DNA from 4 places in the Rhodopseudomonas julia genome. Region 2 is predicted to be linked to each of the others. Evidence: predicted binding sites of a transcription regulator. Region 2 holds the regulator's gene; each other region holds the start of a gene.

Region 1 (5,451 bases), 400 kb from region 2:
CATAGGTGCCGAGCTCGAGCGTGCCTTCCACGATGATCGGAACGTTGTAGGGCACGACGTCGATGACGCGTTTGGTGTAGACGGCAAGGATATCGTCCGGCCATTCGGCTTCCGTCTCGCAAAAGGGGCAGACGGCCATCGGCCGCTTGGTGAGCACGAAGAAGCGCGATTCCGCCTTGAGCGGGGGCGCCATATAGCCCCGCACTTCGATGCGCTCCCTCTCCATCCTCTGCGCGAGATCGGAGAAGGAGAGGTCCTTGTTGTAGAGATCGCGCATACGCAACGTCTCTGCGCGGGCGCGGGAAGGGCCGACGGCCACCGCCGCAGCGACAGCGGCAAGCAGAGTTCGCCGGTTGATGAGGGGTTCGTTTGGCATGGCGCCACCGTAGCCGGGCTTTGTGACAGCTGAGAAAAGCTGGCGCGGGTGCGACACCGTTTTCGGGTATGGCGCGCCCTTGCCGCAATGTGTGTCAGTCACGCAAGAGGCCCCGGCGGTTGCCGGAGCCTCCCTGGGAGCGAGATGCCGTTCTCGGGCATCCGTGATTGCCGCCTATTCGGCGTTCGCCGCGTGGTTCATCACGTGGAAGATGTAGTTCTGCTCGATGACGCCATCGAAGAGATGCGCGAAGGGACCGCGCGCCCACACCGCCACGTCCTCGCCGGAATGGCTTTCCGACGACATCGGGATCAGAGCCTGCTGCACATATTCGGAATCTTCCGCCTCTTCCTCGGTGAGGTCGGGGCGGGAACCGGAATAGCTCTTGTCTTCCTGCTCTTTCAGGACGGCGCCAGGGCCGTTCAGGAAGCCGATGACGGTGAAGGGTTTGCCGTCGTCGCCGAGAACCGGCTCGTCGGCATGTTTCACCTGGCCCTTGCCGATATCGTAGCAGAGCCCGAGGATCGGCGAGCCGCGTCCGCAATAGCCGTTGAGTGCGATCGAATGCTCATGGTCGGCCGTGACGATGATGAGCGTATCTTCCGGGTTGGTCATCGCAGCTGCGGCGGCGACCGCATTGGCGAATTCCACGCCGTCGGTCACGGTGCGGAAGGCGTTGCCGTCGTGATTGGCGTGATCGACGCGACCAGACTCGATTTCGAGATAATAGCCATCGTCATTCTTGGAGAGATAATCGATGGCCGTCTTGGTCATCTCGGTCAGAGACGGCTCGTCGGCTTCCGTGCGGTCGTGCTCGTACTTCATGTGGCTGTCCTCGAAGAGGGCAAGCACAGGCGTGTCGCCGTCGAGGTTGAGCGCCTTTGCGGTCTCCGTATTCCAGGCGTACTGGATGCCGGCGTCCTTGGCTTCGTCGACGAGATTGTGTCCGTCCTTGCGTTTGCCCTTCTTGCCTTCTTCGTCGGTCACGGTTTCAGGCAGGAAATAGCGACGGCCTCCGCCCATGGCGATGTCGACGACGCCCGCCTTCATCTGGTCGACAAGCTGCGTCGCTATGTCGGTGCAGCCTTCCGGCGCTTCGCCTTCCCAGTTGCGGTTTGCCGTCTTGGCATAGGCCGCAGCGGGCGTCGCATGGGTGATGCGCGCCGTCGTGACGACGCCGACCGACTTGCCCATCTCGCTCATCAGTTCGGAGAAGAGCGTCAGCTTATTGCCTTCTTCCGAGGCGCATTCGTCATGAACGGCGTTTTCGCTCAGATTGATGGTGTTGAAGACCTGCTTCACGCCGGTGTTCATTGAGCCGGCCGTCGGCGCGGAATCGGGCGTCTGGGCGTTGATGTTGTAGGTCTTCACGAGCGCCACGTTCGGAAAGTCCTGATAGGCCTCGTAGGGAAGCACGTGCTCAGAGCCGTATTCCCCGTTCTGCTGGCCGGCATAAAGCCGAATGGCATAGTTCGTGCCGACACCCATGCCATCAGCGATGAACAGAATGACGTTCTTGGCGCGGTTGGTGTTCGGCTGATGTTCGAGGCGCTGATTGAGAGCCGCCTCCGCATCGGTGTACCAGCTGCTGTTGCTCTGGACGATGTCCTGGGCAAATGCAGCGGTGGATCCGAGCGCAAGCGCTGCGGAAGTCAAAAGGATGTTTCGAAACACGACCGTCTCCATGCGGAATTCCTGCGGTCGCATTCCTTAACCAAGCCGGATGACAACCGGACGATTGCTCGGTGACAGCCCGACGACGCTTGAACGCGCTTTATTTCTGCCGCTTTGGCCGGTCTTCGCGGCGCGCGGCTGTGTGCGATACGGCTGTGGCGGGTTTCAGGCGCGGCTGACCAGACCGTCTGGCGGCAGCCCGTCGCGGACGCGGCGGAGATTCTCTGCAACGACGCGGGCACCGGTGATGGGATCTGCACAGGTGGCGACATGCGGCGTCAGGATGAGGTTCTTCGCGTTGAAGATTGGATTGTCGGCATCCGGCGGTTCGTTGCGCAACACGTCGAGCGTGGCCCCCGCGAGATGGCCGCTGTCGAGGGCCGCAATCAGATCGGCCTCGACGAGCTGTGCCCCGCGTCCGACATTGATGAAGTAGCTTGCCGCCGGCATGCGCGCGAAGAAAGCCGCATCGTAGAGATCCAGGGTCTCCGGTGTGAGCGGCAGGATCGCGACGAGGATTTCGTTTCGGCCAAGAAAGGCGTCGAGCCCGTCCGGGCCGTGGAAACTCGTCACGCCCTTGAAGGATTTCTCGCTGCGCGACCAGCCGGCGACGTCGAAGCCTGAAGCGGCGAGCGCCTCGGCGACGGCACCTCCGAGACCCCCGAGACCGAGCACGCCCACCCGGCGCTCGGCCGCGGGTGTACGGGGGACCTCCTCCCAGTATCGGGCGCTCTGCCACCGGGCGAAGACATCAAAACCGCGGTGGTAGTGGAGAACCGCGTGCAGGACGTATTCGATCATGCCGGCCTTTTGGCCGGGCTCGATGAGCCGCACCACCGGCAGATGGTCGGGAATGTCCGGATTGGAGGCGATCTGGTCGGCACCGGCGCTCAAGAGATGGATGCAGCTGAGATTGGGGAAGAGCTCGAAAGCCCGTGGCGGGATCTGGAAGACGAGAAGGGCGTCGATCTCATTCGGATCGCCGACATTGGGCCAGACCCTGAGCTCCGCTCCCGGCAGCTCAGCCGCGAGCGCCTTGCCCCAGGCGACAGGATCTGCCGTCTGACTGTGAAAGACGATGCGCATGGGTCAGACCGTCGGAGAGGCGGGACGGCGTGTCATCCCTCGCGCTCCACCGTTTTCGCAGTCGGGCGTGCCGCAAAGGCCGGTGGGTCGAAGGCGGTGATCTCCGGCACCTCTCCCTCGAAGCGCTCCACCTCCACGAGGCAGGATTGGGCGCTCGGCCCCTGGCCGAGGCGCGATGTGCCCTCATCGCGGGTGAGAACGTTGGGATTGCCGTGCTTGTCGAGGCTGTCGGGTGCGGCCGGGTCGAGCGGATCGTACCAGGCGCCGGTGGAGAGCTGCACCACGCCCGGCCGCAGCGCATCGGAAAGCCGGACGGCAGCGAGACAGGCACCTCGGGTGTTGAAGACGCGCACGATGTCGCCGTCGCCAATGCCGCGTGCGGCGGCATCGTCCGGATGCATGCGGATCGGCTCGCGGCCGTGCAGTTTGTGGGCGCGCGAATGGCTGCCGGAATCATACTGGCTGTGGAGCCGTGTCTTCGGTTGGTTGGAGAGGAGATGGAGCGGGAAGCGGATCGCCGCGGGGCTCTCGAGCCATTCGCGCGGTTCGAGCCAGGCGGCGTGTCCCGGGCAGTCGTCGTAGCCGAAGCCGTCGAGCGTCTCGGAAAAGAGCTCGATGCGGCCGGAAGGTGTCGGCAGCGGGTTCGTCTCCGGATCGTCTCGGAAGTCGTCGAGAAGGTTGCGATCCTTTGCTGGCGCAGGAAAGAGGCAGAGCCCGGTGCGCCAGAACGTGTCGAAATCCGGCAAATCGAGCCCAGTTTCGCTGCCGCGCTGGCGGGCGATCCCGTAGAGATGGCGCAGCCATCCTTCCTCGTTGCGACCGTCCGTGAACGCTTCTTCCACCTTGAGGCGAGCGGCAAGACCGGTGAAGATGGCGAAGTCGTCGCGCGTCTCGCCCGCCGGTTCGGCGATGCGATGCGAGGCGGAAATGAACCGGTCGCGGCTTGCGGCTGCGATGTCGTTGCGCTCAAGCGCGGTCGTTGCGGGAAAGACGATGTCGGCATGGCGGGCGAGCGGGTTCCACCAGGATTCATGCACGATGATCGTTTCCGGTCGCTGCCAGGCATGCCGCAACCGGTTCAGATCTTGATGGTGGTGGAAGGGGTTGCCCCCGGCCCAGTAGACGAGACGAATATCGGGATAGCGGCGGCGTTCGCCGTTGAAGTCGTAGGTTTCCCCAGGGCCGAGAAGCATGTCGGCGATGCGGGCAACTGGGATGAAGTCTGTGATAGCGTTGTTGCCCTGCGGTAGCGACGGCCAGGACATCTCCGGCACATCGTTGCCGATGCCGTTGACGGATGCGTAGCCGAAGCCGAAGCCCCCGCCCGGCAGACCGATCTGGCCGAGCATGGCGGCAAGTGTGATGGCCATGAAATAGGGCTGCTCGCCGTGATCGGCGCGCTGCAGCGACCACGCCATCATGATGAAGGTGCGCGTGCCGGCCATGCGCCGGGCTAAGGCGCGGATCGTCTCGGCCGGAATGTCGGTCCGCGACGCCGCCCAATCGGCGTCCTTGGGCGTGCCGTCATGTCGTCCGAAGAGATAGGCTTCGAACCGGTCGTAGCCGGTGGTGTAGCGCTCCAGAAAGGCGCGGTCCGCAAGCCCCTCGATGGCGAGTGTATGGGCGAGCCCGAGCATCAAGGCGACATCGCTTGTCGGTCGGACCGGCAGCCATTCCGGATCGGGATCGCCGACCGTGTCGTCGCGGATCGGGCTGACGGAGACGATCTCCGCACCGTTTTTTTGCGCCGTCGCGATCGCCTCGCCGACGATATGGCGGGCGATGCCGCCGGAGGAGACTTGGGCGTTCTTGCGCGGCGCACCGCCGAACATCACGATGAGACCGCTCGCTTTGGCGATCACGTCCCAGCTCGTGTGGCGCGAGACGAGACCACGCTTGTCGCCAAGCACATGCGGCACGATCGCGTCGGCGGCGGCGTAGGAGTAGTTCTGGACGGAGCGGGTGTAGCCGCCGATCGTGTTGAGGAAGCGATGGATCTGGCTCTGCGCATGGTGGAAGCGCCCGGCGCTCGCCCAGCCGTAGGAGCCGCCGTAGATGGCGCCGTTGCCGTGAGATTTGCGCACGCGGTCGAGTTCGGCCGCCGCGAGGTCGAGAGCTTCTTCCCAGGTGACTTCGACGAAAGGTTCTGCGCCGCGTCCTTCGCCGCCGGCTCTATGGCCTGTCTCGAGGAAGGATCGGCGCACCGCGGGGCGCAGAATACGGCTCGGATTGTTGAGCGCATCGATCATCGAGCCGGCGATGGGGGAGGGATCTGGATCCTCTGCCACCGGATCGAGCGCCGTGAGCTCACCCCC
Region 2 (5,451 bases):
ACTGATTGTCGAAAGGCTGCAATGATGGCGCGCGGTTTCTTCCTGGTGATGGATTCCGTCGGCATCGGCGGAGCGAAGGATGCGGCGGAATTCGGCGACGAAGGGGCCAATACGCTCGGCCATATCGCCGAGCGCTGTGCCGAAGGCGAAGCCGACCGCGACGGGCTGCGGCAAGGCCCGCTCAACATCCCGAACCTGAACCGGCTGGGGCTCGGGCGGGCCGCGGAGGCGGCGTCGGGCGCCTATCCGGCCGGTGTCGAGCACGTCGCAGAACCCGAGGCGATCTGGGGCTTTGCCCGCGAACGCTCGCGCGGCAAGGACACGACGACGGGCCATTGGGAGCTCGCCGGCTGCCCGTTGCGCGAGGCCTGGGGTTACTTTCCGACAAGCGAGCCGGCGTTTCCGGCGGAGTTGACGGAGGCGCTGATCACGCAAGCGGGGCTTCCCGGCATTCTCGGCAACACACATGCCTCCGGCACGGCGATCATCGCCGAACTCGGCGAGGATCATGTGAAGACCGGCAAGCCGATCTGCTACACCTCGGCCGACAGCGTCTTCCAGATCGCCGCGCATGAGGAGGCTTTCGGGCTCGAGCGCCTCTACGAGACCTGTCGCATCGCCAGAAAACTCTGCGACCCGTACCGCATCGGCCGGGTGATCGCGCGCCCCTTTACCGGCGACAATGCCGACACGTTTGTGCGCACCGGCAACCGGCGCGATTTCTCCGTGCCGCCGCCCGCGCGCACGCTTCTCGACGAGGCGAAGGAGGCGGGACGCGACGTCTGGGCGATTGGAAAAATCTCCGACATTTTTGCAGGTCACGGCGTGACGCAGATGCTGAAGGCGCCGGAGAACGAGAGCCAGTTCGACAAGACGCTGGAGGCGGCGCGGGCGGCAAAGGACGGCGATCTCATCGTCACCAACTTCATCGACTTCGACCAGATTTACGGTCACCGGCGGGATCCGGCCGGCTATGCGGCGGCACTCGAAGCCTTCGATCGGCGCCTGCCGGAGCTCTTTGCGCTTTTAAAGCCGGGCGATCTCGTCATCCTGACGGCCGATCACGGCAACGACCCGACCTGGACGGGCACCGACCACACACGTGAAACAGTGCCGGTTCTGGCCTTCGGGCCTGGCATCGAAGGGCGCCGGGCGGGAGAGCTTTCGACCTATGCCGATGTCGGCCAGACGCTGTCGGCGCATCTCGCTTTGCCGCCGCTTGCGGCGGGCGCGAGCCTGATCTGAGGCGATTTCGCCGGTGAATATCGCCTTTCGGTTCCAGGCAGCGGGTTGACCTTGGTGCCGTGACCCATTTCACCCAGGGAGAGACAGAAGCCGCCGACGAACGACAGACGAGAAGGAGAGGGGCGTGGACGCTTCAACGAGACGAGATGTGACCGTCGTCGATCATCCGATGGTTCAGCACAAGCTGACGATCATGCGCGACAAGGCCACCTCCACCGCGAGCTTCCGCCGTCTGTTGCGCGAGATCGCAGCACTTTTGACCTATGAGGCGACACGCGATCTGGAATTGACGACGACGACGATCGAGACGCCGCTCGCCACGATGGAGGCGCCGACCTTGGCCGGCAAGAAGCTCGTCTTCGCCTCCATCCTGCGCGCCGGCAACGGCCTTCTGGAAGGTATGCTGGATCTGGTGCCGGCGGCGCGCGTCGCCCATGTCGGGCTCTACCGCGATCCGGAGACGCTGCAGCCGGTGGAATATTACTTCAAGGCGCCGGAAGATCTGCACGAACGCGTCGTCATTGCCGTCGATCCGATGCTGGCGACGGCAAATTCGGCGATCGCCGCGATCCGGGGCCTCAAGGAGCGCGGGGCGAAGGATATCCGCTTCGTCTGCCTGCTGGCCGCGCCCGAAGGTGTGGAGCGCTTCCGTGCCGCCCATCCCGACGTGCCGGTGGTGACGGCCGCGATCGACAGCCATCTGAACGAGCACGGCTATATCCTGCCGGGCCTCGGCGATGCCGGCGACCGCATGTACGGGACGAAATAGGCCGCGGCTCAGGTCGTAACGAACTGCTCGTTGAGCGCGTAGCCGGCGCCGCGGACGGTGCGGATCGGGTCGCGCATGCGGCCGCGGTTGATCGCCTTTCTGAGGCGGCCGACATGCACATCGACCGTGCGTTCGTCGACATAGACGTCGCGGCCCCAGACGCCGTTCAAGAGCTGCTCGCGGGTGAAGACCCGCCCCGGGCTGCGCATCAGGAATTCCAGAAGCCGGAATTCCGTCGGCCCGAGATGGATCTCGCGGCCCCCGCGAAACACGCGGAAGGTGCCGCGGTCGAGTTCGAGATCGCCGGCGGCGAGCTTGTCGGCGACCATTTCCGGACGCGTGCGGCGCAGGAGCGCTTTCACGCGGGCCATCAGCTCCGGCACCGAGAAGGGTTTGACCACGTAATCGTCTGCGCCGGTGGCAAGGCCGCGGATGCGCTCGTCTTCCTCGCCGCGCGCCGTCAGCATGATGACGGGGAGTTTTGAGGTGGCCTCGCGCATTCGAACGCGTCGGCAGAGTTCGATGCCGGAGAGGCCCGGCAGCATCCAATCGAGAACGAGGAGGTCGGGCGCCTCTTCCAGAAGGCGCAACTCCGCATCGTCGCCGCGCCCCACCGTATCGACGGAATAGCCTTCCGCCTCCAGGTTGTAGCGCAGAAGCAGCGTCAGCGGTTCTTCATCCTCGACGACGAGAATCCGGGGCACCTGCATGGCTCACTCCGTCAACCCGCGGACGGCGCAGTCGCCGCGCGTTCCATCTGCTTGCCGGTGACGAGATAGGTGATCGTCTCGGCGATGTTGGTGGCGTGGTCGCCGATCCGCTCGATGTTCTTGGCGCAGAAGAGAAGATGCGTGCACATGCCGATATTGCGCGGATCTTCCATCATGTAGGTGAGCATCTCGCGAAACAGCGACACATACATGGCGTCGATCTCGTCGTCGGAGCGCCACACCGAGATCGCCTTCTGCACGTCGCGCGAGCCATAGGCGTCGAGCACGTCCTTGAGCTGGCGTAGGCCGAGGCTCGCCAGATGTTCGACACCGCGGCGAAGCTGGTGGTTCATCCGCTGATCCTCGATGGCGAGCGCGCGCTTGGCGATGTTCTTGCCGAGGTCGCCGACGCGTTCCAGATCGTGCGAGATGCGGATCGCGGCGACGGTTTCGCGGAGATCCTGGGCCATCGGTTGGCGCTTGGCGATGACGAGGATCGCCCGCTCCTCGATCTGGTAATGCATCTGGTTGATCTGGCGGTCGCCGAGGATGACGTCCTGGGCGAGCTGCGAATTGGTGCTCAACAGCGCATTCACGGCATCATCGAGCTGCTGTTCGACGAGGCCTCCCATTTCGGCGATGGAGCGGGCAAGTTCCCGCAATTCCTCGTCATAGGAGGTGACGATATGTTCAGACACGGGGCTCATTCCTCTCCCGGTTAGCCGAAGCGGCCGGTGATGTAGTCCTGGGTGCGTTTGTCGGTCGGATTGGTGAACATCATGTCCGTCGGCCCCTCCTCAACCAGATAGCCCAGATGGAACATGGCCGTGCGCTGCGAAACGCGCGCCGCCTGCTGCATCGAATGGGTGACGATGACGATCGTATAGTTTTCGCGCAATTCGTCGATCAGTTCTTCCACCTTGGCGGTGGCGATCGGGTCGAGCGCCGAGCACGGCTCGTCCATCAAGATGACTTCCGGGTTCACGGCGATCGCCCGGGCGATGCACAGGCGCTGCTGCTGACCGCCGGAGAGACCGGTGCCGGGTTCGTCGAGCCGGTCCTTGACCTCGTTGAAGAGGCCGGCGCGCTGCAGGCTGGTTGCGACGATCTCTTCGAGCTCGCGCTTGCCGGAGGCGAGGCCATGGATGCGCGGCCCGTAGGCGACGTTCTCGTAGATCGATTTCGGGAACGGGTTGGGCTTCTGGAAGACCATGCCGACCCGGGCCCTGAGCTCCACGACATCAAGCGACTTGTCGTAGATGTTTTCGCCGTCGAGCGTGATGTGGCCGGAGACGCGGGCGATGTCGATCGTGTCGTTCATCCGGTTGAGGCATCTGAGGAAGGTGGACTTGCCGCAGCCGGACGGTCCGATCAGCGAGATGACCTGATTTTCCGGCACGTCGAGATCGACGTCGAACAGGGCCTGCTTGTCGGCGTAATGGACGCAAACTTTTTCGGCGCGCATTTTCGGCACGGCTGCACTCTCCTGCGGCACTTCGGGCGGCGCTTTTGTCGCCGTGGCTTGAGCCGCGCTCGGGCTGTGGCTGATATCGTTCATGGCGAATTCTCCGTATTACCAGCGCCGCTCGATGCGCTGGCGCAGCAGGATCGCGATCGCGTTGAGGCTGATCATCAGACCAAGCAAGACGATGATGGCGGCATTTGTGCGGGCTTCGAAAAAGTTGAAGTTCTCATTGCCCTGCCAGAGGTAGATCTGCACGGGCAGCGCCGTCGCCTGATCCATCGGGCTCGACGGCACGCTCGCCACGAAGGCGTTCATGCCGATGAGAAGGAGCGGCGCGGTCTCGCCGAGCGCCTGGGCGACGCCGATGATGGTGGCCGTCAGAATGCCCGGAATGGCGAGCGGCAGAACATGGTGGAAGACCATCTGCGTGCGCGAGGCACCGAGGCCGAGCGCCGCCTCGCGGATCGACGGCGGGATGGCGCGCAAGGTGCCGCGGGTGGCGATGATGATCGTCGGCAGCGTCATCAGGGTCAGCACGAGACCGCCGACGAGCGGCGCCGACAGGGGCAGATGCATCCAGTTGATGAAGATCGAGGCGCCGAGGAGGCCGAAGACGATCGACGGCACGGCGGCGAGGTTGTTGATGTTGACCTCGATGAAATCGGTGAAGCGGTTCGTCGGAGCGAATTCTTCCAGATAGATGGCGCTGGCGACGCCGATCGGGACCGCGAGCATGATGACGACGAGCATCATGTAGAGCGAGCCCATGAAGGCGCCGGCGAGACCGGCGGAGGCCGGCGAGGAGCGCGAATCGACATTGAAGAAGATGCCGGAATTGAAGCTTTGCGTGATGACGCCCTTTTCCGCGAGCGCATCGGCAATCTCCTGCTCGCCGGCCGAGAGCTGCTGGCGGCTTTGCCCGAGCGAACGATCGATATTGCCTTTGAGCCAATTGTCGACATTGGCGTCGGCAAGGAGATCGACATCGATCTTCTGGCCGATGAGGCTCGGATCTTCGAGCACCATGTCGCGCAAGGTGTAGCGTTCGCCGCTTGCCACGATGCCGATGATGTCGCGGGCCTTGGCGTCGGCGAGATCGGCCGGCAGGACGCCGCGCACGGCCTTTTCCAGGATCTTGTTCCAGCTGACACGGGCGAGAGCGCGCCGCCAGTCGGTCAGCTCCGCCTCGAACTCGGCCGGATTCTGGTCGGCCTTCTGGACGGGCGGCGGTCCGACGTCGATGACGTCCGCAGTCAGCGAGA
Region 3 (5,451 bases), on a different contig from region 2:
TCTCAGCCTGTGTGGCTATCGCCATTCGTCTCTCCAGTGAAAAGCGCCGGACCCAGGGTCCGGCGCCAGATCAACAAAGGTTTCAGCCTCAGGCCTGCGGAACCTTGTCCATCAGCTTTTCGATCTCGGCCTTCTCGGAATCGAGCTTTTCAAGTTCGCTCTTCTTCTCATCGTCCGACATCGTGTCGGCGGCCTCGATCTTCGCTTCCTGCTTGGTGATCTCCATGATGCGGATCGGATAAAGCTGCGCATCGGAAGACGGCTTGAACGGCGCCCAGCCCAGGCCCTCGAGGACTTCGCGCGCACCGGCGACTTCTTCCGGCGAGCCGAGACGGCCATAGCTCATGATGAAAGTGTAGACTCTGCGCTTGGTCTCCTCGTCGAGATCCTTGCGCCAGACGAGCGGATCGGACGGGATCAGCGGCGACTGCCAGATCACCTTGATCTTCTTGCGCGCTTCCGGCGCCGTCACTTCCAGGCGACGGAGATTTTCCGTGTTGTTGGCGGCGACATCGACCTGACCGTTGGCGGTCGCCATGGCGTTCGCCTCATGATTGGCGTTGCGCACCGTCTTGAAGCAATCCTGCGGCGTCACGCTGTTCTTGGCGAAGATGAAGGTAGTCGGCACCAGGAAGCCGGAGGTGGAATTCGGATCGCCGATGCCGAAATCGAGCGACTTGTCGCATTTCAGCACATCGTCGAGCGAGTTGATCTTGTCGTTGTCGGCCTGCGTGATGAGAACCGACCAATAGCCGGGGTTGCCTTCCACATCGACGGTCTGCGCGAAGATCTCGCCATTGGCGCGATCGACCGCTTCCATCGCGGATTTGTTGCCGTACCAGGCAACGTCGACCTTGCCGAAGCGCATGCCTTCGATGACGCCCGCATAATCAGAGGCGAAGAAGGCGTTCACCTTGAGGCCCGTCTGTTCGGACATATTCTCCAGGAACGGATCCCAGACCGTCTTCAGGTTCTGGCTCGATTCCGTCGAGATGATGCCGAAGTTCAGTTCCTTCTGGTCCTGCGCAAAGGCGCCGGAGGTGCCGAACGCAGCCAGGAGGGCAGCGGCGGCAATACCTTTCGTCAGTCGATTCATGTCTCACTCCTCGATTGCTCCGCCGCGGGGGGCGGGAGTTCACCGCCTCGTGGCGGATCAAGTCACAGCCAATTGGCGGGCTATCTTGGCGACAGCAGGCTCGGGGCGCTTCGCTGGCTGCGGCTGTTCGGCCGGCGCGCCCGGCAGAACGAGCTCCTCGCTCGCATCGCCATAGATCTCGCGCAGGAAATCGTTGGTGAGAGCCGCGGACGGCCCGTCGAAAGCGACCTCGCCATTCCGCAAAGCCAGGGTGCGCGGGCAATAAAGGCGCGCATATTCCACCTGGTGCAGCGAGACGATAACGGTGATGCCGTCGGCGCGGTTGATCTCGCCGAGCGCTTCCATCACGCGCCGCGCGGACGATGGATCGAGCGAGGCGATCGGCTCATCGGCAAGAATGACCTTGGCACCCTGAACGAGAGCGCGGGCGATCGCGGCCCGCTGCTGCTGGCCGCCGGACAGCGTGGAAGAACGCTGCCGCACCGTCTCGGCAATGCCGACGCGGGCAAGGGCGCGCATCGCCTCTTGCTGTTCGGCTTTAGTGAACAGGCCGAATGTGCCGCGCCAGGCCGGCACGCTGCCGAGACAGCCGACAAGCACATTGGTCAGGACAGACAGACGCCCGACCAGATTGAACTGTTGAAAAATGACGCCGATCTCGCGACGGATGCGGCGTGCATCGCGCGAAAGCCGGCCCTCCGACTGCATCACCTGGTCGAGCACAGTCACGCGGCAGGCGTCTCCGCTGCCCCGCTCAAGACCGGCGATATGGCGGATAAGCGTGGATTTGCCGGAGCCGGAAGCGCCGATCAGCGCCACCATCTCACCCGGTGCGACATCGATACTGACATTGCGCAAGGCGAGCGTCTTGCCGTAGCGCTTCGACAGCTTCTCAACACGGACTGCAGGGACATTCAAAGAAGCGGTTACGGGCATCGGCCTCACCTGCCCGCCTGCCGGGCTGATCGATAACCGTTCCCTAACAGCCGACCTTATCGCTCCGATTTCGCTTTCATGACATTTCGAAGTCGGTGGGAAAGCCCCCGAGATGAAGTGCCAAGAGACTGATCAAATTCCGTTTTCTTCGTACTTTGTCAGAAATGCTTCGACCGAAAGCGCCCGGAAATCGGCAAGTGCCACACGAAGTCGCGCATGCGGCCAGTCCCACCACGCAAGTCCCTGGAGCCGGGCCGCGACCTCTTCGGGAAATCGCCGCTTGATGAGGCGCGCAGGCACGCCCGCCGCGATTTCATAGGCGCCGACAGGTCGGGAGACGACCGCGCCGGCCGCGATGATCGCCCCATCGCCGACCCTCACACCGGGTAGAAGGATGGCCCCATGGCCGATCCACACGTCATGACCGATGACGACCGAATTGTCGCCACGCCAGGCGAAAAAGTCCTCGTCCGGCTCGGCATCCTCGAAATAATCGTCGGAGCGATAGGTGAAATGATGCTGGCTTGCCCGCCACACCGGATGGTTGGAGGCGTTGATACGCACGTTCTGAGCAATCGAGCAGAACTTGCCGATCGTCGCGCGTGCCACGTTGCCGTCCTCGGTGATGTAGGAATAATCGCCGAGGTTTGAGTTCTGGAACTGCGTGCGCGCGCCTATCGCCGTATAGCGCCCGAGGCGACTGTCCTTCACCACCGCATCCGGCGCGATCAGCGGCGTTTCCGAAAGCTTCGTCATGCGGCGAGCCCGGGAGAGAACGCGCTCACGTCGATCTCACGATCGGCCACGGCGGCACGCATCTCGCCATCATGAAAGATGCCGAGGAAGCTGCGCCCCGCCGCCTTTCCCTCCGCAATCAAGGCAACCACCACATCGCGGTTTTTGGCATCGAGCGAGGCCGTCGGTTCGTCGAGAAGCAGGAGCGGATGGCCGGCGATGAAGCCCCGGGCGATGTTCACCCGCTGCTGCTCGCCGCCGGAAAACGTGGCGGGTGGCAGGTGCCAGAGCCGTTCCGGCAGGTTGAGGCGGGCAAGAAGCGCGTCGGCGTTGGCGAGCGCCTCCTCACGGGACGCGCCGCGCTCCACGAGCGGTTCGGCGACGAGATCGCGCGAGGCGACGCGCGGCACGACACGCAGGAATTGACTGACATAGCCGAGCGTGTCGCGACGAACCGCCAGCACACGCCGCGGATCGGCAACGGCGATGTCGGTCACATCCCCCTCGCCGGCGACACGGATCGTGCCGCGATCGGCTGAATAATTGCCATAGATCATCTTGAGGATGGAGCTCTTGCCGGCACCGGACGGCCCGCCGAGCACAACGCATTCGCCGGGCATCAGGGTGAAGGAGACGTTCTCCACCACGGGGATATGGATGCCGCCGCGCAAATGCATCGTGAAGCTCTTGGCAACGTCGGCAAGTTCAAGACGGGGCTGCATCGCTCACACCTGCAAGATCGAAGAGACGAGAAGCTGCGTATAGGGCGCATGCGGATCGTCGAGGACACGATCGGTCAGCCCCTCCTCGACCACCTCCCCCGCCTTCATCACCATGATGCGGTGGGAGAGGAGCCGGGCGACGGCGAGGTCGTGCGTGACGACGAGCGCCGCCATGCCGAGATCGGCAACGAGCGCGCGGATGAGATCGAGGAGTCTCGCCTGCACGGAAACGTCGAGCCCGCCCGTCGGCTCATCCATGAAGACGAGCCGTGGCGCCGTGACGAGGTTGCGGGCAATCTGCAGGCGCTGGCGCATGCCGCCGGAAAAGCCGCGCGGATCGTCGTCGATGCGGTCGGCGGGCACTTCCACGCGTTCGAGCCAGGAGAGCGCCGAGCCGCGGATGTTGCCGTAATTTCGGTCGCCGATCGCCATAAGCCGCTCGCCGACATTGGCACCAGCTGAGACGTTCATGCGCAGGCCGTCGGCCGGGTTCTGGTGCACGAAGCCCCAATCGGTGCGCATCAAAAAGCGCCGCTCCGCCTCGCCGAGCGCCGCGAGATCGCGCACGACGCCGTCGCGCATGCGGTAGGAAACTTTGCCCGAGGAGAGCGGCAAACGTCCGGCAAGGCAGTTCAACAGAGTCGTCTTGCCGGAACCGGATTCACCGACGACCGCAAGCACTTCACCCGGATAGAGGTCAAAGGAGACGTCGCGGCAGCCGACGCGCGGCCCGTAGAAGCGCGTCAGCCCATCGACGGTGAGTAGCGGCGCATCGCCCGACAACGCGCTCATTCGGCCTCCTCCAGCGCCGCGCCGAGAGGACCGCGATGCCCTTCCTCACGTCGGCCTTCGCAAAAATCGGTGTCGGAACAGACGAACATGCGCCCGCCCTGGTCGTCCAAAATCACCTCGTCGAGATAGACGCCCTCCGCACCGCAAAGCCCGCAAGGTTCGGAAAAATGCTGCACCTCGAAGGGATGATCCTCGAAATCCAAGCTCTCAACCCGGGTGAAGGGCGGGATCGCATAAATGCGCTTCTCCCGCCCAGCGCCGTAAAGCTGCAGGGCCGGCGAATGGGTCAGTTTGGGATTGTCGAATTTCGGAATGGGCGAAGGGTCCATGACGTAGCGGTCCTCGACCTTCACCGGATAGGCATAGGTCGTGGCGATATGGCCATGCCGGGCGATGTCCTCGTAGAGCTTCACATGCATGAGGCCATATTCTTCGAGCGCGTGCATGACGCGCGTTTCCGTCTCGCGGGGTTCGAGAAAGCGCAAAGGCTCCGGGATCGGCACCTGGAAGACGAGGATCTGCCCGGCTTCGAGCGGCGTTTCCGGCACGCGGTGGCGTGTCTGGATGATGGTCGCGTCGGCCGTATGGGTTGTGGTGGCGACGCCCGCGACCTTGGCGAAGAAGGCGCGAATGGAGACGGCATTGGTGGTGTCGTCGGCGCCCTGATCGATGACTTTCAGGACGTCGTTGGGGCCGAGAACGGAGGCCGTCACCTGCACGCCGCCGGTGCCCCAGCCATAGGGCATCGGCATTTCGCGGCTCGCAAACGGCACCTGATAGCCCGGGATCGCCACGGCCTTCAGGATGGCACGGCGGATCATCCGCTTCGTCTGCTCGTCGAGATAGGCGAAATTGTAGGGGGAGTCGGCAGGGGCGTTCATTCCGCCGCCTCCCGATCTTCCTGCCCGTCCGTGACGACGCCACGCCCCGCCTCGAACTCCGCTCGCAGCCGCCGGATCAGCTCCAGTTCGGCCTGGAAGTCGACGTAATGCGGCAGCTTCAGATGTTCCACGAAGCCCGTCGCCTGGACGTTGTCGGCATGCGACAGCACGAATTCCTCGTCCTGCGCCGCTGCCGTCTGATCTTCGCCGAGTTCGCGCGCCCGAAGTGCCCGGTCGCAAAGCGCCATCGCCATCGCCTTGCGCTCCGCATGTCCGAAGACGAGGCCGT
Region 4 (5,451 bases), on a different contig from region 2:
CGGCACATGGCGTCGAGGTCGAGATCGGCCTGCCAGCCGAGAAGTTCGGCTGCGAGCTTCGGGTCGGCGTAGCAGGTGGCGATGTCGCCGGGACGGCGTTCCACAATCTCGTAGGGGATCGGCCGGTTGGTGGCTCGCCGCCACGCTTTCACGGTGTCGAGCACGCTGTAGCCGCGGCCGGTGCCGAGATTGATCGGCTGGTGCGTCCCCGCAGCGATGCTGTCGGCAAGAAGGGCTTCCGTTGCCTTCACATGTGCCCGTGCGAGGTCGACGACGTGGATGTAGTCGCGCACGCCGGTGCCGTCATGGGTCGGATAATCGCCGCCGAAGACGCGCAGATGTTCCCGCCGGCCGACCGCGACCTGGGCGATATAGGGAAAGAGATTGTTCGGAATGCCCATCGGGTCTTCACCGATGAGCGCGCTCTCATGGGCTCCGACAGGATTGAAATAACGCAGGCTGATTGCCTGCCAGGCCCGGTCGGCGGCGACCGTGTCGGTGATGATCTCCTCGATCATCATCTTGGTTCGGCCATAGGGGTTGGTGACGCCGCCCACCGGAAAGCTCTCGTCGATCGGCACCGTCTGCGGGTCGCCATAGACGGTGGCGGAGGAGGAAAAGACGAGGCGCGTCGCCGCGTGGCGGGCCATCGCCTCAAACAGCGAGACGGCACCCCCGACATTGACGTCGTAATAGGCGAGCGGCTTCTCCACCGATTCACCCACCGCTTTGAGCCCTGCAAGGTGGATGACGACGTCGATTTTGTTCTCGCAGAAAACCCGATCGAGAAAAGAGGTGTCGCGAATGTCACCGACGAGGAGTGGGATCTCCGTCCCGGCGATTTGGCCGACACGGCGCGCGGCCTCGGGATGCGAATTGGTGAGATTGTCGACGATGACGGGTCGGTAGCCCGCCCGCGTCAGCTCGACGACGACATGGCTGCCGATATAGCCGTTTCCGCCAGCGACCAGAACCGTGGCCTGCATGCCCCCTCCCTAAGAAGCTTGTTCTTGCGGCGCTTTCCCTAACAGCAAACGCTTAGGTTTGTATTTCGCTGTCTCAAAGCTCTCCGCGCTGCGCGCCCTGATTTGCCGCCATAGCGGCGGCCTGTCGAAATCGGGCAGACTCAGCCATTCGAAGGCGTTCCGAAGACGAGGAACGCCGTACAGCCGCCGCCGATCAAGCCTCCGTCGTTGATGGAAGGTGTTCAGGCCGTGCTGTCAGCGTCTCGACAACAGCATTCGTCCGATGAACCAGCCGAGCGCACCCGCAGCAGCGATGCCCGCACCTTTGCCGATTGCCTCGCGGTGTTCCGTTGCCCAGAGAGCAGGTGCCGTATTCTGGGCCCTGCTGTCGAACCGGCCATGTGCAGCGTAGGAGCCGGTGACGGGCTCGAAGAGGTTGTCGGGCCGCTCGGTCTCCGCCTCGGCGGCCATCTGCCCGCCATAGGCTTTTTCGGCCATCATCCTGTCGAGCAGGCCGGGCGCCACCCTTTGCCCCAGGATCGCCTGATAGGCGGAACGGCCGACCCAGAGTTCGCGACGCGGATGGTGGGCGGCGAAATAGATGCCGTCGGCGGCTACTTCCGGTTGGAAGATCGGCGGCAGCGGTTGCGCCCGACGCGGCATCTTGTTGCGCGCCCAGTCGAATTGCGGCGTGTTCAGGCCCGGCAGATGCACGACGGTGAGCTTGATGGCGGAATTGTCGTGGATGAGCTCGCTGCGCAGCGAATCCGTGAACCCGACGAGCGCGTGCTTGGCTGCGCAATAGGGCGCCTGCAGTGGGATCGAGCGATAAGCGAGCGCCGAGCCCGTCTGGACGATGGTGCCGTAATTGCGCGGCTGCATGCGCTTGAGGGCGGCCAGTGTTCCGTGCACGCAGCCGAGATAGGTGACTTCGGTCACGCGGCGGAATTCCTCCGGCGTCGTCTTCGCGACCGGCGCCATAACCGTCACCATCGCGACGTTGATCCAGATGTCGATCGGGCCGAAACGCGCTTCCACCTCTTCGGCAGCCATATCGACCTTCTCGGCATCCGCCACGTCGATTGGAAAGATCATTGCTTCGCCGCCGAGGACGCGCACCTCTTCGGCCGTTTCCTCCAGGCGTCCACGATCGCGCGCGATCAGCCCTATGCGCGCGCCATCTCGTGCGAAACGCCTTGTCACGGCGCGCCCGACACCGGCTGAGGCTCCCGTGATGACGACCGTCTTCTCGGTTCTGGCCAAGTCTGTTTCCTCTTTGTCGTGATTGGTCACGCACCTTCAACACGGTGCGGGAAAAAAGGTTCGACGCGGGGACTGGCCTCGCTCTGGCGTGATCTTTGAGCGGAGGCGCGACATAGAAACATCGAGCTTGCCGGCCGAAATGCGCTCCGTCGTCATGCTCTGACGTCGTGGCCTGCATCCTCACAGCCGGAGGCTCTCTGCCGGGGGCGCGATCGGACGAGATCACGGGGTTCATGCGCGCTGTGGCCCTTGCTGAGGCTTTAGGGCTACGAACACCACCACGACATCGAGAGCCTTTTCGTGCCGGGCGGTCCGCTCTTTCGCCTCTCGGAGCATGCGGTGATCTTCGTTTCGTTCTACTGGGCCATGACCGGCATCCACGCCATCCATACGGCGATCGGGCTCGGTACCTGGGCGGTCGTGGCGCTTCTCGTCCATCGCGGGCGCGTCATTCCCGACAAGACCGGGAGGATCGAGGTCGCAGGCCTCTGCTGGCATTTCGCCGATACGATCTGGATCATCCTCTCCCCACTTCTCTACCTCGTGGGACGGTCATGAGGGCGTCGACGCGGAGCGGTCGGTGTGCTCCCGGCTTTTGTGAGCTTCTCTTTCCGGAGGTCGTCGTCTGGGCGGCGCTGATGGCGCTCTTCGTCCTCACCTTCAGCGATTATTCTACGCGTTGAAGGTTGCCGCGCGACGGCGCTGGCCTCGATGCTTCATACTTCTGTCATGGCGGCGACACTGCGCTTTTGTGCCGGGCGCTTATGCGAGGCATCGGCGCTGTGCCGCCCGCTCTGTCATCGAGGAAGGTTCCGCCTATGAAGCACATTCTCGTTCGTTCAGCTGTCGCTGCCGGCGCCCTCCTTGGCGCAGCCTGCGGCTTTGCAGCCGATGCGCTTGCCCAGGATGCGCGGCCACAGGCCGAGCTCGGCCCGCGGCCCTTCTATCTCGTCAACGACATGGACGAGGGAGAACTCAAAGACGCCCTGAAAGCCTGTGAGGAGGGGCCCTTCTACCGCACAGCCTTTTCCATCGGCCATCGGGGTGCGCCGATGCAGTTCCCCGAACATACCCGCCAGTCCTATCAGGCGGCGGCCGTGATGGGGGCGGGTGTCATCGAATGCGACGTCGCCTTCACCAAGGATCGCGAGCTGGTCTGCCGGCATTCGCAATGCGATCTCGCCACGACCACCGACATTCTCGCCCATGACGATCTTGCCGCGAAATGCACGACGCCGTTCAGCCCGGCCTCCGGCGATAAGAAGGCGGAGGTGACATGCTGCACGTCCGATCTGACGCTCGCCGAGTTCAAGTCACTCAAGGGCAAGATGGATGCCGGCAATCCGGATGCGACGACGGTCGAGGAATTCATGGATGCGACGCCATCCTGGCGCACGGACCTCTACGCCACGAATGGCGAGTTGATGTCGCACAAGGAATCGATCGCGCTGTTCAAGGATCTCGGGGTCAAGTTCACCCCCGAGCTCAAGGCGCCGAGCGTCGAGATGCCGTTCGAGGGCGATTACACCCAGGACGATTACGCCCAGCAGCTGATCGATGAATATAAAGAGGCGGGCGTCGATGCGAGCGACGTCTATCCGCAATCGTTTCAGCTCCGCGACATTCTCTACTGGATCAAAAACGAGCCGGAATTCGGCAAGCAGGGTGTCTTCCTCGACGATCGCGACGAGACGCTCGAAGGCTTTGATGCCAACAATCCGGAGACATTTGAGCCGTCGATGCAGGATCTCGCCGAGGATGGCGTGAAGATCATCGCACCGCCGAGCCATATGCTTCTCACCCTCGACGAGGCGGGAGAGATCGTGCCCTCCGCCTATGCGAAAGAGGCGAAAAAGGCCGGACTCCAGATCATCACCTGGTCGCTCGAGCGTTCCGGCACGCTCACCGACGGCGGCGGCTATTACTATCAGTCGGTCAAGGATGCGATCTCCCATCCCGGTGACGAATACGAGGTGATCGACGTTCTCGCTCAGGATGTCGGCGTCATTGGCATGTTCTCCGACTGGCCGGCGACGGTCACCTATTACGCCAATTGCATGGGCCTGGAGTGATCCGACCTAGCCGCGCCGCGGCAGCCAGCTTCGGGCCACCCGACGAAGGCTGCTGCGGTGTGGTCCTGTGCTGCTGGCGGCACGTTGGGACGAGGATTTCCGCACGACGCATCCGTCTAATCGCCCGGCTGTAGCCGCTGGCGTGAAGCGCACGAGCTCCAGGCCGGGAGGGAGAATGTGCTGCTGCAGGTACTCGGTCGTCATGAACATGAGCCCCCAATCCTCCGTGGTGGCACCTTCGAGCTTCCCGAGGTCGCCCTGCGTGCGCACCGTGGTGTAGGGCCGGAAGAAATGCCCGTCTCCGCGCAGGCCGGCGATGACGGCTTCCAGGAAAGACACCTTGTCCGGAAACTCGCCGTTGGCGATGTTCGGGTATCGTGGCCTTGGAAAGTCGAAGACGAGCCTGTTTGCCACGTCGTGCGGGCCATGGATCGTGAAGAAGAAATGGCCGCCGGGCTTCAAGATCCGCGTGATCTCTTCCATCCATGCGCGTGCCGCCCTCGGTGAAAAGTGCGTCCAGATGCTCTTGGCATAGGCGAGATCGAAGCTTGCCTCGTCATAGGGGAGGGGCGGCTCCTGCTGCGAGACGGCAAACTCGGCGCCTGGGACGTTCTCCTTCGCCCATTCGATCGATGAGGGGACCGGATCGGCTCCGAAAACCTCCAGACGATCCAGGCCGGCGCGGGTGATGACGGCAGTATTGCGTCCACTGCTGCAGCCGAAATCGAGGATACGGCCTTGCAGCTCGGCGCCGGCGAGCTGCAATTCGGTGAGCGTTCTGTCGGTGTTGACGAAGTCGTAGAATAGGTTGTCACCTCCATCGACGAAATGGACGCCTTGCGGGGGCGTAAGATCCAGCTTCGCCTTACGGAGCCGATCTTTATCCGCTGTCTCAACGAAGGCCTTGAGCCGGGTATAGGCGTCGAGAGCGCTTACCACGCCTGCGCCTGGCTCAAGCGAGCGGAGGATGGGTAGGGTTGCGATCGGCTTCCAATCCGGCCCCTCCATAGTCAGGTGGCCTTGGTCGTCCAAGTGAATGCGGTCGGCGAATTTCGAAATCAGTGCGACAAGCAATTGTCGCTCGACATCAACCACTTCCATTTATCTTCTCGGGCGGTGCTTGGGCTTTCTCAACGTTGATCGACCCGCTG

What was found. Region 2 encodes PhoB, which activates phosphate uptake and scavenging genes when phosphate is short. Its sites were predicted from a motif close to TGTCATNNANCTGTCAT; they were not measured.
Region 1: a site for PhoB is predicted at 2,122-2,138, ahead of J2R99_RS02645 (alkaline phosphatase). Genes of this name have one in related genera too.
Region 3: a site for PhoB is predicted at 2,100-2,116, ahead of phnC (phosphonate ABC transporter ATP-binding protein). Genes of this name have one in related genera too.
Region 4: a site for PhoB is predicted at 2,943-2,959, ahead of J2R99_RS10525 (glycerophosphodiester phosphodiesterase family protein). Genes of this name have one in related genera too.

What each region holds. Positions count from the first base shown of each region.
Region 1 covers NZ_JAUSUK010000001.1:559,175-564,625, reverse strand. Annotated here, with positions in the region: gene J2R99_RS02650 (hypothetical protein) at 1-376, opposite strand, end outside; gene J2R99_RS02645 (alkaline phosphatase) at 551-2,050, opposite strand; gene J2R99_RS02640 (2-hydroxyacid dehydrogenase) at 2,216-3,136, opposite strand; gene J2R99_RS02635 (molybdopterin-dependent oxidoreductase) at 3,169-5,451, opposite strand, start outside.
Region 2 covers NZ_JAUSUK010000001.1:956,926-962,376, reverse strand. Annotated here, with positions in the region: gene deoA (thymidine phosphorylase) at 1-25, shown strand, start outside; gene J2R99_RS04470 (phosphopentomutase) at 25-1,245, shown strand; gene upp (uracil phosphoribosyltransferase) at 1,370-2,014, shown strand; gene phoB (phosphate regulon transcriptional regulator PhoB) at 2,023-2,718, opposite strand; gene phoU (phosphate signaling complex protein PhoU) at 2,736-3,422, opposite strand; gene pstB (phosphate ABC transporter ATP-binding protein PstB) at 3,443-4,189, opposite strand; gene pstA (phosphate ABC transporter permease PstA) at 4,298-5,451, opposite strand, start outside.
Region 3 covers NZ_JAUSUK010000002.1:300,610-306,060, reverse strand. Annotated here, with positions in the region: gene phnE (phosphonate ABC transporter, permease protein PhnE) at 1-25, opposite strand, end outside; gene phnD (phosphonate ABC transporter substrate-binding protein) at 89-1,096, opposite strand; gene phnC (phosphonate ABC transporter ATP-binding protein) at 1,154-2,032, opposite strand; gene J2R99_RS10570 (DapH/DapD/GlmU-related protein) at 2,165-2,788, opposite strand; gene phnL (phosphonate C-P lyase system protein PhnL) at 2,785-3,489, opposite strand; gene phnK (phosphonate C-P lyase system protein PhnK) at 3,493-4,281, opposite strand; gene J2R99_RS10555 (alpha-D-ribose 1-methylphosphonate 5-phosphate C-P-lyase PhnJ) at 4,278-5,162, opposite strand; gene J2R99_RS10550 (carbon-phosphorus lyase complex subunit) at 5,159-5,451, opposite strand, start outside.
Region 4 covers NZ_JAUSUK010000002.1:292,258-297,708, forward strand. Annotated here, with positions in the region: gene galE (UDP-glucose 4-epimerase GalE) at 1-986, opposite strand, end outside; gene J2R99_RS10510 (SDR family oxidoreductase) at 1,221-2,228, opposite strand; gene J2R99_RS10515 (cytochrome c oxidase subunit 3 family protein) at 2,568-2,786, shown strand; gene J2R99_RS10520 (hypothetical protein) at 2,783-2,911, shown strand; gene J2R99_RS10525 (glycerophosphodiester phosphodiesterase family protein) at 3,047-4,300, shown strand; gene J2R99_RS10530 (class I SAM-dependent methyltransferase) at 4,307-5,401, opposite strand.